One region of the Thalassospira sp. CH_XMU1420-2 genome, then DNA from elsewhere that is predicted to be linked to it. Evidence: predicted binding sites of a transcription regulator. Region 1 holds the regulator's gene; each other region holds the start of a gene.
What was found. The regulator PhoB, encoded in region 1, activates phosphate uptake and scavenging genes when phosphate is short. The targets are predictions, from matches to a motif close to TNTCATAAAACTGTCA.
Positions count from the first base shown of each region.

Region 2: the regulator PhoB is predicted to act here: its motif matches at 1,298-1,313, upstream of WA429_RS16915 (RNA degradosome polyphosphate kinase).
Region 3: the regulator PhoB is predicted to act here: its motif matches at 1,177-1,192, upstream of WA429_RS19030 (DUF2794 domain-containing protein).
Region 4: the regulator PhoB is predicted to act here: its motif matches at 1,231-1,246, upstream of WA429_RS18585 (Na/Pi cotransporter family protein).

Region 1 covers NZ_JAYMEG010000001.1:571,645-574,891, forward strand. The annotation lists gene pstB (phosphate ABC transporter ATP-binding protein PstB) at 1-453, shown strand, start outside; gene phoU (phosphate signaling complex protein PhoU) at 476-1,198, shown strand; gene phoB (phosphate regulon transcriptional regulator PhoB) at 1,216-1,914, shown strand; gene WA429_RS02535 (cation:proton antiporter domain-containing protein) at 2,027-3,247, opposite strand, start outside.
Region 2 covers NZ_JAYMEG010000005.1:327,317-330,563, reverse strand. The annotation lists gene aspS (aspartate--tRNA ligase) at 1-451, opposite strand, end outside; gene WA429_RS16920 (SixA phosphatase family protein) at 678-1,214, opposite strand; gene WA429_RS16915 (RNA degradosome polyphosphate kinase) at 1,414-3,247, shown strand, end outside.
Region 3 covers NZ_JAYMEG010000007.1:150,892-154,138, forward strand. The annotation lists gene WA429_RS19025 (tetratricopeptide repeat protein) at 1-732, opposite strand, end outside; gene WA429_RS19030 (DUF2794 domain-containing protein) at 768-1,124, opposite strand; gene WA429_RS19035 (hypothetical protein) at 1,296-1,721, opposite strand; gene WA429_RS19040 (DUF2659 family protein) at 2,250-2,900, shown strand; gene WA429_RS19045 (PQQ-like beta-propeller repeat protein) at 2,969-3,247, shown strand, end outside.
Region 4 covers NZ_JAYMEG010000007.1:62,641-65,887, reverse strand. The annotation lists gene WA429_RS18585 (Na/Pi cotransporter family protein) at 1-1,180, opposite strand, end outside; gene WA429_RS18580 (TfoX/Sxy family DNA transformation protein) at 1,316-1,585, shown strand; gene glpD (glycerol-3-phosphate dehydrogenase) at 1,606-3,150, opposite strand.

The DNA of each region.
Region 1 (3,247 bases):
GACAACGTGGCCTATGGCCCGCGTATTCATGGTCTGGTCAATTCGCGTGACGAACTTGATGAAATTGTCATGACCTCGCTTGAGCGTGCCGGTCTTCTCAAGGAAGTCAAAGATCGCCTGCAATCGCCCGCTACCGGTCTTTCGGGTGGTCAGCAGCAGCGTCTTTGCATCGCACGTGCGGTCGCGGTCAGCCCGGAAGTCATTCTGATGGACGAGCCGTGCTCGGCACTTGATCCGATTGCAACGGCAAAGGTCGAAGAGCTGATTGACGAACTGCGTTCGAACTACACGATCGTGATCGTGACGCACTCCATGCAGCAGGCTGCGCGTGTATCGCAGCGGACCGCATTTTTCCACCTTGGCAAGCTGGTAGAAGTTGGTGAAACCGATCAGATCTTCACCAACCCGAAAGACGACCGCACCAAGGGTTACATTACCGGTCGCTTTGGTTAAGCGATACGAGGAGAACGCATAAATGGCTGACGACAAAACACATATCGTGAGTTCGTTCGACGAGGAACTGACCCGTCTGAACAACATCATCTCGCAGATGGGCGGGCTTGCAGAAAGTCAGCTGATCTCTGCGATCCGCTCTATTGTAAAGCGTGACTCGGAACTGGCTGAAAAAGTCATTCTTTCAGACCATCGTATCGATGTTCTCGAACAGGAAGTGCAGGACTTTGCGGTCCGTCTTCTGGCCCTGCGCCAGCCGATGGCTGATGACCTGCGTCAGGTCGTGACGGCGCTTAAGCTGTCCAATGATCTTGAGCGTATTGGTGATTTGGCCAAGAACATTGCCAAACGTGCCCAGGTCCTGAACCAGATCCCGCCGATCCGTCCGGTCCAGGTGATCCCGAATATGGGCAAGCTTGCACAGGAAATCATCAAAGATGTTCTCGACGCCTATATCGAAGGTGACGCCGAAAAGGCGGAACGCGTCTGGGCGCGCGATCAGGAAGTCGATGACATGTACAATTCGCTGTTCCGCGAATTGCTGACCTACATGATGGAAGATCCGCGCAACATTACGGCATCGACCCACATGCTGTTCATCGCCAAGAACATCGAACGTATTGGCGATCATGCCACCAATATCGCCGAAACGATCTATTACCGGATCAAGGGCGAAGACCTGCCGGCAATCGACCGGCCAAAAAATGATGCAGCGAACTTTGCTGTTGTCGAACCGAATGAGTGACACTGGAGCATAGGAAGATGGACCCAACGGTTCTTATCGTCGAGGACGAAGCTGCAATCGTAACCATGTTGCGCTACAACCTCGAACGTGAGGGGATGCAGGTTGTCGAAGCCGGTGACGGTGACGAAGCGTTGAAAATTCTTGCTGAAACGCATGTTGATCTTGTCCTTCTGGACTGGATGTTGCCGGTCATGTCGGGGATCGAGGTTTGCCGTCAGATCCGCCGCAAACCCGAAAGCCGCGATTTGCCGGTCATCATGGTGACTGCGCGCGGCGAAGAAGGGGATCGCATTCGCGGCCTTGATACCGGTGCTGATGACTATGTCACCAAACCGTTCGCGATTGGCGAGTTGCTGGCACGTATTCGCGCACTTCTGCGCCGATCCGGTCCGGCGCAACCACAAGGGCAGTTGGTCTATTCCGATATCGAAATGGATCTTGCCGCCCATCGCGTCAGCCGTAATGGCAAGGCCATCCACCTTGGTCCGACCGAATTTCGTCTTCTGCGTTACTTCCTTGAACATCCGGGGCGTGTTTTCTCCCGCGAGCAGCTTTTGAATGCTGTTTGGGGGCCGAACATTTATGTCGAAACCCGCACGGTTGATGTGCATATCCGCCGCCTGCGCAAGGCCCTGAATGATGTCAAAGGTACCCGCGACATCATCCGGACGGTTCGGGCAGCCGGCTATGCGCTGGACTCGGAAACTGCGGCCTGATTGATCCGGCCACAAGGCCGGGCTGCTGGCTAGTTGGATGGCTCGTCGGAAAAAATTCTGACACTCAGATCAAACAAAACCCCCGTTGCCACAGGCCGCGGGGGTTTTGCATTTAGCTGTCTTTAGCTTTGCCGCGTGTGGTGCGTTTTGACCCGGATGTTGCCGATTTGTCTGATGACGCTGTCTTTGTCGCCGGTTTGCGGGGCGCTGCTTTTTTGGCCGATGTGGTTTTGCCCGACGTTGTTTTGGTTGCGGCGGGTTTTGTCGCAACCTTGCGCGCGGTTGCTTTCTTTGGCATGGCACGCGACGCAGGTTTCTTTGCCGTCGGTTTGGGTTTTGCGGTTTGCGCAGCCGTGCCAGATGCCTTTGTTGTTTTCGCGGTCGCCGGGGATGCAGATGCCACGGATGCAGGTGCCGCGGATGATGTCGTCTCTGGTGCGACTTCTGATGCCGGTGCTGCTTGTGCCGGTTCCGGGGCTTTTTTACGCTGGGTCCTTGGTGCCAGTTCGTTCATCAACAACATGTCGGCGCGCCGGAACTTGGCGATTTCGGCATCAATGTCTTCTTGTGGCACGTCACAGGCCGACAGCACATGATCCGAAAGCCGAAGGCCGGTTTCCAGTACTTCGGGAATTGCCGCATCGGCCCCGCTGCGCGACAGCGGACCGATATGGGTGATGTCCTGGGCGCGGGCAAAGATCTTGAGATGCGGATAATGCTGACGTAGAAGCGCCACGGTCTTTTCGGTTGCATGCGGGTTACCCATGGCAACAACCGCGATACGGGCTTCATCGGTGTGGGCGGCGCGGAATGTTTCCGGGCGTGACCCATCGGCAAAGAATACGGGAAGTCCCTCTGCACGGCCGCGCGATACCTGTTGGGCATCACTGTCGAGAACAATGAACGGAATATCGCGGGTTTTCAAAAGACGCGCCAAAACCCGACCAACACGCCCGCTGCCGATGACCAGAACATGCTGGTGGATGCCTTCGGTTTCATCCGAGATCGGGCCAAGCTGGTCGTCTTCCTTGGGGTGCAGCTTTTCCTCGATCCGGTGACCAAGATTGATCAGGGTCGGTGTCAATGCCATCGACAAGGCAACCACCGGGATCAGCATCGCGGCAAGATCACGCGGAATTGCACCATTCTGGGCCGCCAGTGCAAACATGACGAATGCAAATTCACCGCCTGCTGCCAGGCTCATCGCAACACGAAGGGCCGAACCCCGTTCAAACCGGATCGCCAAGGACAAGACAAACAGAACGGCCGTCTTGATCAGAAGCAATGCAATCAGCCACAGCAGCACACTGCCAAACTGTTCATAGACGACATT
Region 2 (3,247 bases), on a different contig from region 1:
CCGAAATGACTTTGGAACGCAGAACGATGTTGGAATGCACGCTTTCACGACGCAGGTCGAGATAACGGTGACGCAGGCGGATTTCCTCGCCATATTCGACATCGCCAAAGACCGGCATCGGCAACACTTCGGCCGAAGACTGAACTTCGACATTCGATGCGTAAACTTCGATCTCGCCGGTCGGCAGATTCGGGTTGATGGTTTCTGCGGTACGTTTGACAACCTTGCCATCCACCGTGATCACGCTTTCGGCGCGCGCTTTATCAAGCGTTTCAAACAGCGGGCTGGAAATGTCGATCACGACCTGGGTGATGCCGTAATGGTCGCGCAGGTCAACAAACAGAAGGTTGCCGTGGTCACGCTTACGGTGAATCCAGCCAGACAGACGAACTTCCGCATCTGCGTCAGTCGCGCGCAGCGCATTACAATTGTGTGAGCGATAAGGATGCATTGTCATTCCAGGTTGCTTTATATTTTGGGCCGCAAATTTGGCCGCAAAGGTGCATGCCAGACCCGCGCTGTCAAACAAAAAACGCACCACAACGTGCCCGGCCCGAACAATTCGGGACGTTTTGCTGTGATGTGTCGGTTGCCGTTCAGACGCGGCGTCAAAATTTCAGCGGTATAAAACGCTCTCGGGGGCTGCGCGTCAAGTGCTGTCACCAGAGACCGTCAAATCATTCCGATCCAATTTTGACAGCCTGCAATTCCTTGACCTTGGTAAAGCCGATCAGCCTGCCGGTGCCAAAAGCAATATCGGTCCAGTTTTCAACATCAAATTCAAAATGCGCCAACGCACATGTCGGGAATTTTCGTGCCATGGCGTCGCGCGCGCCCTCGTCCCCGCCGCCAAACAGTGCCTGGGCGAATTGTTCCATCCCCGGATTATGGCCGATGAACATCACGGAATTTGCGTCCTCGTGGGTGTGATGCAAACTTTCAAGCAGCACCCGTTCCCCCGCCATATAAAGATCTTCGCTATAGATAACGTCCGCATTGCTGGCAAAATCACGCCCAAGAAGGCCAAGCGTCTGAACCGCACGGGCGGCTGTCGAACACCACACCAGATCAGGGATCAGAGCCTGCTCGCGCAAGTAACGCCCCATAAAGGGGGCTGCCTTCTCGCCACGGCGGTTCAATTCCCGATCATGGTCGGCCCGACCGGGATCGGCCCAGCTTGATTTGGCATGTCTGAGCAACAGCAACGTTTTCATGTCTTTGGTCTTTACGGCCATGAAGGATGATCAAACGGTGTTCTTCCATGCCATATCAACGCCCGCGATGCCATCAGAAAAACTGACACATAAATTTAAGAAAATTGCACGGGCGCAAACAGTTATCCTATACTCCATTTGCAACCGGGACCTGTCGCATAAATTCAAAGACATTCCCTCAATCCGCAGGAGGCATAGCGTGACTCACGCCGCTGCAGTTCAATCAAGCGCGATCACCATTGATTCGGAAAGCCGTTTTATCAATCGCGAACTTTCGTGGCTGGCTTTCAACAATCGTGTTCTTGAAGAAGCCCAGAACAGCGGGCACCCGCTGCTTGAACGTTTGCGCTTTCTGTCGATTTCGGCCAGCAACCTTGATGAATTCTACATGGTCCGCGTCGCCGGCCTTGTCGGGCAACTTCGTGCCGGCATGACCAAAGTCAGCCAGGATGGCATGAGCCCGTCCGAACAGCTGCGCGCCATTACCTTTGATGCCAACCAGTTGATGCAGGATCAGCAGCGCATCTGGCGCCAGCTCAGCCGTGAAATGGAACAACAGGGCATCTCGGTCATTGATCAATCCGATCTGACTCAGACCGATCGCAAATGGCTTGATGGCTATTTCATGCGGGAAATCTTCCCGACCCTGACCCCGCTTGCGATTGACCCGTCACACCCGTTCCCGTTCATTCCCAACCTTGGCTTTGCCATTGTGATGCAGCTGTTTGACCCGGCGGATGGTCACAATATGCGTGGTCTGATCCCGGTCCCGCAAAAGATCGGCCGTTTCCTGCGCCTGCCCGGCCGGACCGAACGCTATCTTCCGGTCGAACAGGCGATCTTGCTGTATCTCGGCAAGCTGTTCCCGGGCTTCGATATGATCGAACATGGTTTCTTCCGCGTCATCCGTGACTCGGATGTCGAGATCGAAGAAGAAGCAGAAGACCTGGTGCGCGTTTTCAAAACCGCTCTTAAACGCCGCCGTCGTGGCAGCATCATCCGCCTTAAGGTCAATGCCGGCATGCCCGAAGACCTTCTGGACTTTGTGATCGACGAACTTGATGTCGCACTCGAAGAAGTCGTCAAGGTTGATGGTCTTTTGGGGGTTGTCGATGTCAAACAGTTGATCGATTCCGATCTGCATCATGATTTGCTGTTTGCGCCCTATGCCGCGCGCTATCCGGAACGGGTGCGCGACTTTGGCGGCGATTGCTTTGCCGCGATCAGCAAAAAGGACCTTGTGGTTCACCACCCGTTCGAAGATTTCGACGTGGTGGTGCAGTTCCTGCTTCAGGCAGCGCGTGATCCCGATGTCGTCACCATCAAACAGACGCTTTACCGTACGTCGGAAAACAGCCCGATCGTCAAAGCCCTGATCGCCGCGGCCGAGGCCGGAAAATCCGTTACCGCCATGGTCGAGCTCAAAGCCCGCTTTGACGAAGAAGCCAACCTGCGCTGGGCGGCCGACCTTGAACGTGCGGGCTGTCAGGTGGTCTATGGCTTCCTTGACTGGAAAACCCACGCCAAGGTGTCGCTGGTTGTCCGCCGTGAAACCCACGGCCTTAAAACCTATGTCCATTTCGGTACCGGCAACTATCATCCGATCACGGCCAAATTCTATACCGATATTTCCTTCTTCTCGTGCGATCCGGCACTGGGGCGTGATGCGGCAAGCATCTTTAATTTCATGACCGGCTATGCCACGCCGCGTTCTTTGGAAAAAATCGCGATTGCCCCGCATACCCTGCGCCCGACCCTTCTGACCCACATCGATCAGGAAATCGAAAACTGCAAGGCCGGCAAACCGTCCGGCATCTGGGCCAAGATGAACAGTCTTGTCGATCCGGTAGTAATCGATGCACTTTATCGTGCAAGCCAGGCGGGCGTTCATGTCGAACTGGTGGTGCGCGGGATTTGCTGTTTGCGCCCGGGTGTGCCGGGGCTTTCGGAAAACATTCGCGTCAAATCGATTGTCGGCCGGTTCCTTGAACATTCGCGCATTGTGGTCTTTGCCAACGGGGCCAAACTTCCGT
Region 3 (3,247 bases), on a different contig from region 1:
GACCTGCTGAATTTCGTCGATGCTTAATCTTGGTTCCAGTGCGTCTATGGCCGACTGGGGATCAAGTGGTTCGGTCTCGTTGGCACCTTCGGGAAAGGTCATCGGCCCGTTTGCGGAACGGCGCAGCCAGTAATAGGCATCGGCAAGATTTTGTGGCACACCCCAGCCACGTTCAAGCAATGCACCATACATGAACTGGGCAGCGTGATTATTGGCCTTGGCGCCGATTTCAAAATAGTGGGCGGCTTCGATGAAGTTTTGCCGTGCGCCGCGCCCATGGAAATATTGTGTGCCGATCAAATAGGCCGCATTGCCGTTTCCCGGGTCGGTTTTCAGCGCACGTTTGAAATATTCGGTGGCACGAAACTGGTCATAATGCAGGCCGTGGCCGTTAAAATAGAGAAGCCCGATATAATAGATCGCACCCCCATGATTGGCGCGTGCGGCCTTTTTGAACCACTTTGCCGCGTTCTGATAGTCGGGTTGACCCAGATCCCCGCGATAATACAGCAATCCCAGCGCATATTGCGCATAGGGATCATCCTTTTGCGCGGCCGATCGCCAGTAGTCATGGGCCTGTTCAAAATCACCGGACCGATAGGCATAATAGCCGGTCTGGTAGTCGCGGCTCATTTGGCGCGCCTGTCCGGGGTGGGGGATTGCCGCAAAGCTTACGCCGATCAGGGCCGCAATCATCAGCCGTCTGACCAGCTTCAAGGCAGAAGGACGCACGTTCTTATCTTTGTCCGCTGTTATGAAGAAGGGTGTCAGGAATTGTTTTTAAACAGCGGGACGACCTTGCGCGCACGCTTTTCGATGGCCTCTAGCACGTTGCTGATATCGGAACTTTGTTTGATCCGCTCGCCACTGTGAAGCGCGAGATACTGGCCGGCATTCTTGTGTTCGCTGCCCAGTTTGATCACGGTGAAAAGCGGTGTTTCGTGTGTGGAACGAAAGATCGAAAACATTGCCATCCCGTCCAGATGGTCGATCGCATAATCGCGCCAGGCGCCGCTTGCAACCTGACGGGAATAGGTATTCATGAGCCGCATCAGTTCGGACCGGTCAAAATGCACAAAGCTTTTGGCTTTGCGGTATTTTGCCAAATCGAACAGTGTTCCCATGTGATTCTCCGGCAATGTGGTCGTCTGGCTGTTACAATCCGGGAACGGAAAATGACAGCCATATGACACGGTAGCGTGGATTGCCCTGCGTCTCAAGTTGCAATGGACAAAAACCGGTTCACACTATTTGTGACCGGTTTGATTATCCCAGATAATTCAGTGAATTATGCCCTAGAGGCTGCGCGAACGGGTCGGCGGCCAGTCAACGGTTTGTGCCCCGGTGTTATAGGGATCGGGTGTACGATAGCAACTGACGGCGGCCAGGGTGCGATAGCAATAAAGCGGCGTTTCCGGTACCGGGTCCTTTTTGCAATAGGACTTGCCGTCAATTTTGCGAATGGTTGAGCAATCCTGACCGGTCGAAAGCGAAACCATATGGTCAATCAGGGTTTTGTCGGTGTTGATGATGCTGACAACGTCAAAGGCAAGATACCATTCCCCGCCGGTAAACAGGCTGGTCCCGACGACATCGGACATGGTGGTGCTACAGCCTGATACCCCGGTTCCAAGCAAAGTGGCAAACAGCCCGGCCAGTATGCGCTGTCGAATGACGCGCTTGGCATCCTGTCGGTTTTGAACCTTTTGACGACGTTTCATGGTGTCTCCGTCCATCCACCGGGCAAATTTGACCGGTGACAGTGTGAAATCTGTTCCCTTGGATTTATCAAAGCAATCACTGTGCCGAATTGCCCAAAGGAAGGATCATTTTTGTCATATGGGCGGTGGCGGGGTTGTTTTCAGGGGCTTTTGCCGGCATTGCCGCGCGATATGCCGGATCCGGCGCGCGGCCAAGCATTGGCTCACATCGGCGCAAGAGCGTCGATATCGTGCCGATGCGTGGGCATAATGGCGCTGGCAGGCAATTCTTACCGCTTTGGGGAATGAAATTGAAACCGCGCCGCGTTTTTGCCGCAAATTCGGTCTTTGTTATCCGATCACGGGGCTGACAAAGACGCCCGGATCGGGTTGAAAAACGGCAATGGGGCAAAATAATCGACCGAATGCCCGGATTGGCTTTGTGCAGACTTGACCCCTTGCGTGCTGGCGCGTTAAATCCTTGCCAGAATTAATTCAGATAAGCGGGCAGGTTGCCCGCTTTATTGTGACCGGATTGGAGCCGTTTTCGTGGTTGATATTTTCCAGGAAGTCGAAGAAGACCTGAAGCGCGAACGCACAGAAGAGCTGTGGCGCAAATACGGGAAATATGTCATCGGCACTGCTGCTGTGATTGTTTTGGGTGTTGCCGGGCGTGAAGGCTGGAAAACCTATGAACACAGCACCAGCATCGAAAATGGTACCCGCCTTGCCAATGCTGTTGAACTGGCAAATGCCGGTGAAGACAAACAGGATGCCGCCCTTGAGGCGCTTGACGCGATCATCGCCGAAGGCAATGCCGGTTTTGTTGCATTGGGCCATTTCCAGAAAGCGGCTGTTTATCTGCGCGCTGGTGCGACCCCGTCGGCTGTGACCGAACTTGAAGCGGTTGCCGGCAATTCCGACATCGATCAGGTTTATCGTGATCTGGCCGTTGTTCAGATTGCCATGAACAGCGCCAATGAAAGCAATGCCCAGGAACTTATCACCCGGCTTGAGCCGATCGCGGTTCCGGAAAACACCTGGTATTACTCGGCGCGCGAAATGATTGCGCTGCTGCATATTGCCGCGGGTGAAATCGATGCGGCCAAGCCGCTTCTGACCGAAATTGCCGACGATAACGAAGCACCGTCAGGCATGCGCGCACGGGCAAGTGAACTTCTCAAGGCCGTTGGTGCCTAACTGCGACCAGCAAGGTGGGCCGGGTTTCCCGGCCACCGTGATGACAGCTTGAATCAGGGGAAACGGTTTTGACCACACGCGGTATTAAGTCACTTCTGTGCGTTATGGGGATGACGGGCCTTTTGGCCGGGTGTTCGGGTTGGCTTGGCGGCACCGAAGAACCGCCATTGCCCGGGGAACGCATTTCGGTTCTGGCCCTGCAAAGCACGGTTCAACCTGATATCGATCTGTCTGATCAGCGTGTTGTTCTTCCGGAACCCGAACCGATGGTCGACTGGCCTCAGAATGGCGGCATTCCAAGCCATGCCTTGCATCATGTCGGTCTGGATAATGATGTTCTCAAGCAG
Region 4 (3,247 bases), on a different contig from region 1:
CGCGGCGCACCACATCGGTCACGATGTCGCCCATATGGATGACCTCGTTGCGCAATAGTGCAATCGCGGCGGCCGGTGTATTGGTGACTTCTGCCATCAGATATTTCGGGCTGGGATCAAGAGGCGGATCAATCACCGTTTCCGGTGGCACGATCTTTTCGATCAGACGGGCGATCCATGGCACAAAGGCGATCATAAGGATCACATTGGCGATATTGAAAATGCTGTGCGCATTGGCGATTTCGCGTGCGATATCGGTTTGCCCGCCATTGGTCGCAAATGAAATATCCGTCACAAATTCGGACAATTGCCCAATAAACGGCAGCCACAAGAAAACACCGCCGACATTGAACAGAACATGGCCGATGGCGGTACGCAGGGCATCGCGCCCCTTGCCGATTGTCACCAGAAGTGCCGTGACACAGGTGCCGATATTCGCCCCGAAAATAAGGGCAATGCCGCCATCAAGTGTCACAAGCCCCTGCCCGGCAAGAACGATGATAATGCCGGTCGTCGCCGCACTGGATTGAACAAGGGCGGTAAAGAACGCCGCGACAATGATTGCCAGAACCGGGTTTTGCATCTCGGCCATCAGATCGATGAAGGGCGGATAGGTGCGAAGCGGTTCCATCGCATCGCTCATCATGCCCATGCCGAAAAACAGCATCCCGGTGCCAAGGATCGCCTTGCCCGCCATCGCAACGCGTTTGCGGGTTGCCATCATGGTCAGTCCAAACCCGATGGCCATCACCAGCGGCGCAATCGCATCAACCCGAAAGGCAATGATCTGCGCGGTCAGGGTACTGCCGACATTGGCCCCCATGATCACGGCAATCGACTGGGCAAAGGGCATCAGGCCCGCGGACACAAAGCCCACCACCAGAACCGTGGTCACACTTGACGACTGAACAAGACCGGTAACCAGTGCGCCCGAAAGCACCGCCATAAAGCGGTTGCGCGTCATTTTCGACAGGATAAATCGCAACCGCGCCCCGGCAAGGGTCTTGAGCGCGCTTGCCAGATGGTCCATCCCGTACAGAAAAAGTGCCAGACCGCCAACCAGCCCGACCATCATCGCCCCGGTTTCAAGCGGCACAAAATCGTCTGCGGCCTTTGCAACCGGAATGGTCAAAAGAAGCAGGATCGCACTTGCGATAACGGGTTTGAACAATGCTGTCATCAGGGGACCGGTCAGGGTAATCGGTTGAAAACAAACCGACCATACAGCAGATTATTCACACTGTCAGGTGCCAGCACGACCAGTGAAGACATGCCCAACGCCATGTGCACGCACCGCCCCGAACAAAGGAAAACCATGCGCAATATCGGTCCGACATCGTCACGTGAATTGCGCGAAATCGGGATTGAAAACCGCGATCAGCTTATGGCGACCGGTATCGTCGAAGTCACGCGCCGCCTGTTGTTTCGCTTTGGCGGTGAAAGGAAAATCAGCCTGAACTACCTTTATGCGCTTGAAGGTGCGATCCATGACCGGGACTGGCGCGATATCACGCCTGCCCGCAAACAGGAACTGCGCGCATTGCTCGACACATTGCGTGAAGAACTGTCAAACGCGCAGTCCTGATATCCGCCTTCGAACCCGGCCTATTCGGCTGCGACCGACCTGGGATCGGCGTCGATCTGTGCCAGGCGATTTTCAAGCGCGGCAATCTGTTCGGAGGACAGACGCAAACCAAGCTTTGACCGCCGCCAGATCAGGTCATCGATCTTGCGCACCCATTCATGATCAATCAGATAGCGCAATTCGGCTTCATACAGGTCATGGCCGTAACAGACACCAAGATCATCGATCTTTGTCGCAGTTCCGATGATCATGTCGATGCGCGTGCCATATGCGCGCAGCAGGCGCTTTAACAGGCGGTGATCGATCCAGTCATATCGATTGGCATAATGGGCAAATGCATCATCAAAGGAAGCATTGGGGAAATCCCCGCCCGGAAGCGGTTCTTTGGCCGTCCAGGGCGCATCGCGGGTGCCAAGCTGACGGGTAATGATCTGAAGCGCATGTTCGGCAAGCTTGCGATAGGTGGTAATTTTACCGCCAAAAACATGCAAGGCCGGGGCCGCACCACTATCGGCTTCGAGTTTCAGGGTATAGTCACGCGACACCTTGGACGCGTTTTCACTTTCGCCATTGCCGGCATAAAGCGGCCTTACCCCGGAATAGGTCCAGACAACATCGTCGGATGCCACCTGCTTTTTGAAATAACCGCTGGCCAGTTTGCACAGATAATCGATTTCGTTCTGATCAATTTTGACCTTGGCCGGATCGCCGGTGAAATCAACATCGGTGGTGCCAATCAGGGTAAAGTCATCCTGATAGGGAATGGCAAAGACAATGCGCCCGTCGCCATTCTGGAAAATATAGCAATAATCATGATCAAACAGCTTGGGCACCACAATGTGACTGCCCTTGACCAAGCGGATATTGGCGCTGGTTTTTGATTGCACCACACCATTGTCCGGATTGATCAGATCGGCACACCACGGGCCCGCCGCATTGACCAGCATCCGCCCGGAAACCTGGCGTTCCTGACCGCTTTGCTGATCACGCAGGGAAACCTGCCAGTGCCCGTCGATCTGTTTTGCGCCGACACATTCGGTCCGCGTCAGGATATCAGCCCCGCAATTTTTGGCATCAATGGCATTGAGAACCACCAGACGCGCATCATCAACCCAGCAATCGGAATAGACAAAGCCCTTGGTCATCCCGTCCCGCAGCGGCGCACCGGAAACGTGATTGGCAAATGAAATGCCTTCGGATGCCGGAAGCTTTTTACGGCCGCCAAGATGGTCATACAGGAACAAGCCAAGGCGGATCATCCAGGCCGGACGCAAATCATCGCGATGAGGCAGAACAAAGCGCAACGGCCAGATGATATGCGGTGCATTACCAAGCAGCACTTCACGTTCGGTCAACGCCTCGCGCACCAGACGGAATTCATAATGTTCGAGATAGCGCAACCCGCCATGGATCAGCTTGGTGCTGGCCGATGATGTTGCACTGGCAAGATCATCCTTTTCACACAGCAAAACCTTAAGCCCGCGCCCCGCCGCATCGCGCGCAATACCGGCACCATTGATGCCGCCACCAACAATGATCAGATCGTAATGTGCAGTCTCAGCCATGCGGGGCCTCTTTCAGCAAAAAGGAATCTCTTTCCCGCTAAAATATTTCATTTTCGAAAATTTTCAAGTTTCGAATTGTGACATTTATTCGACGCAG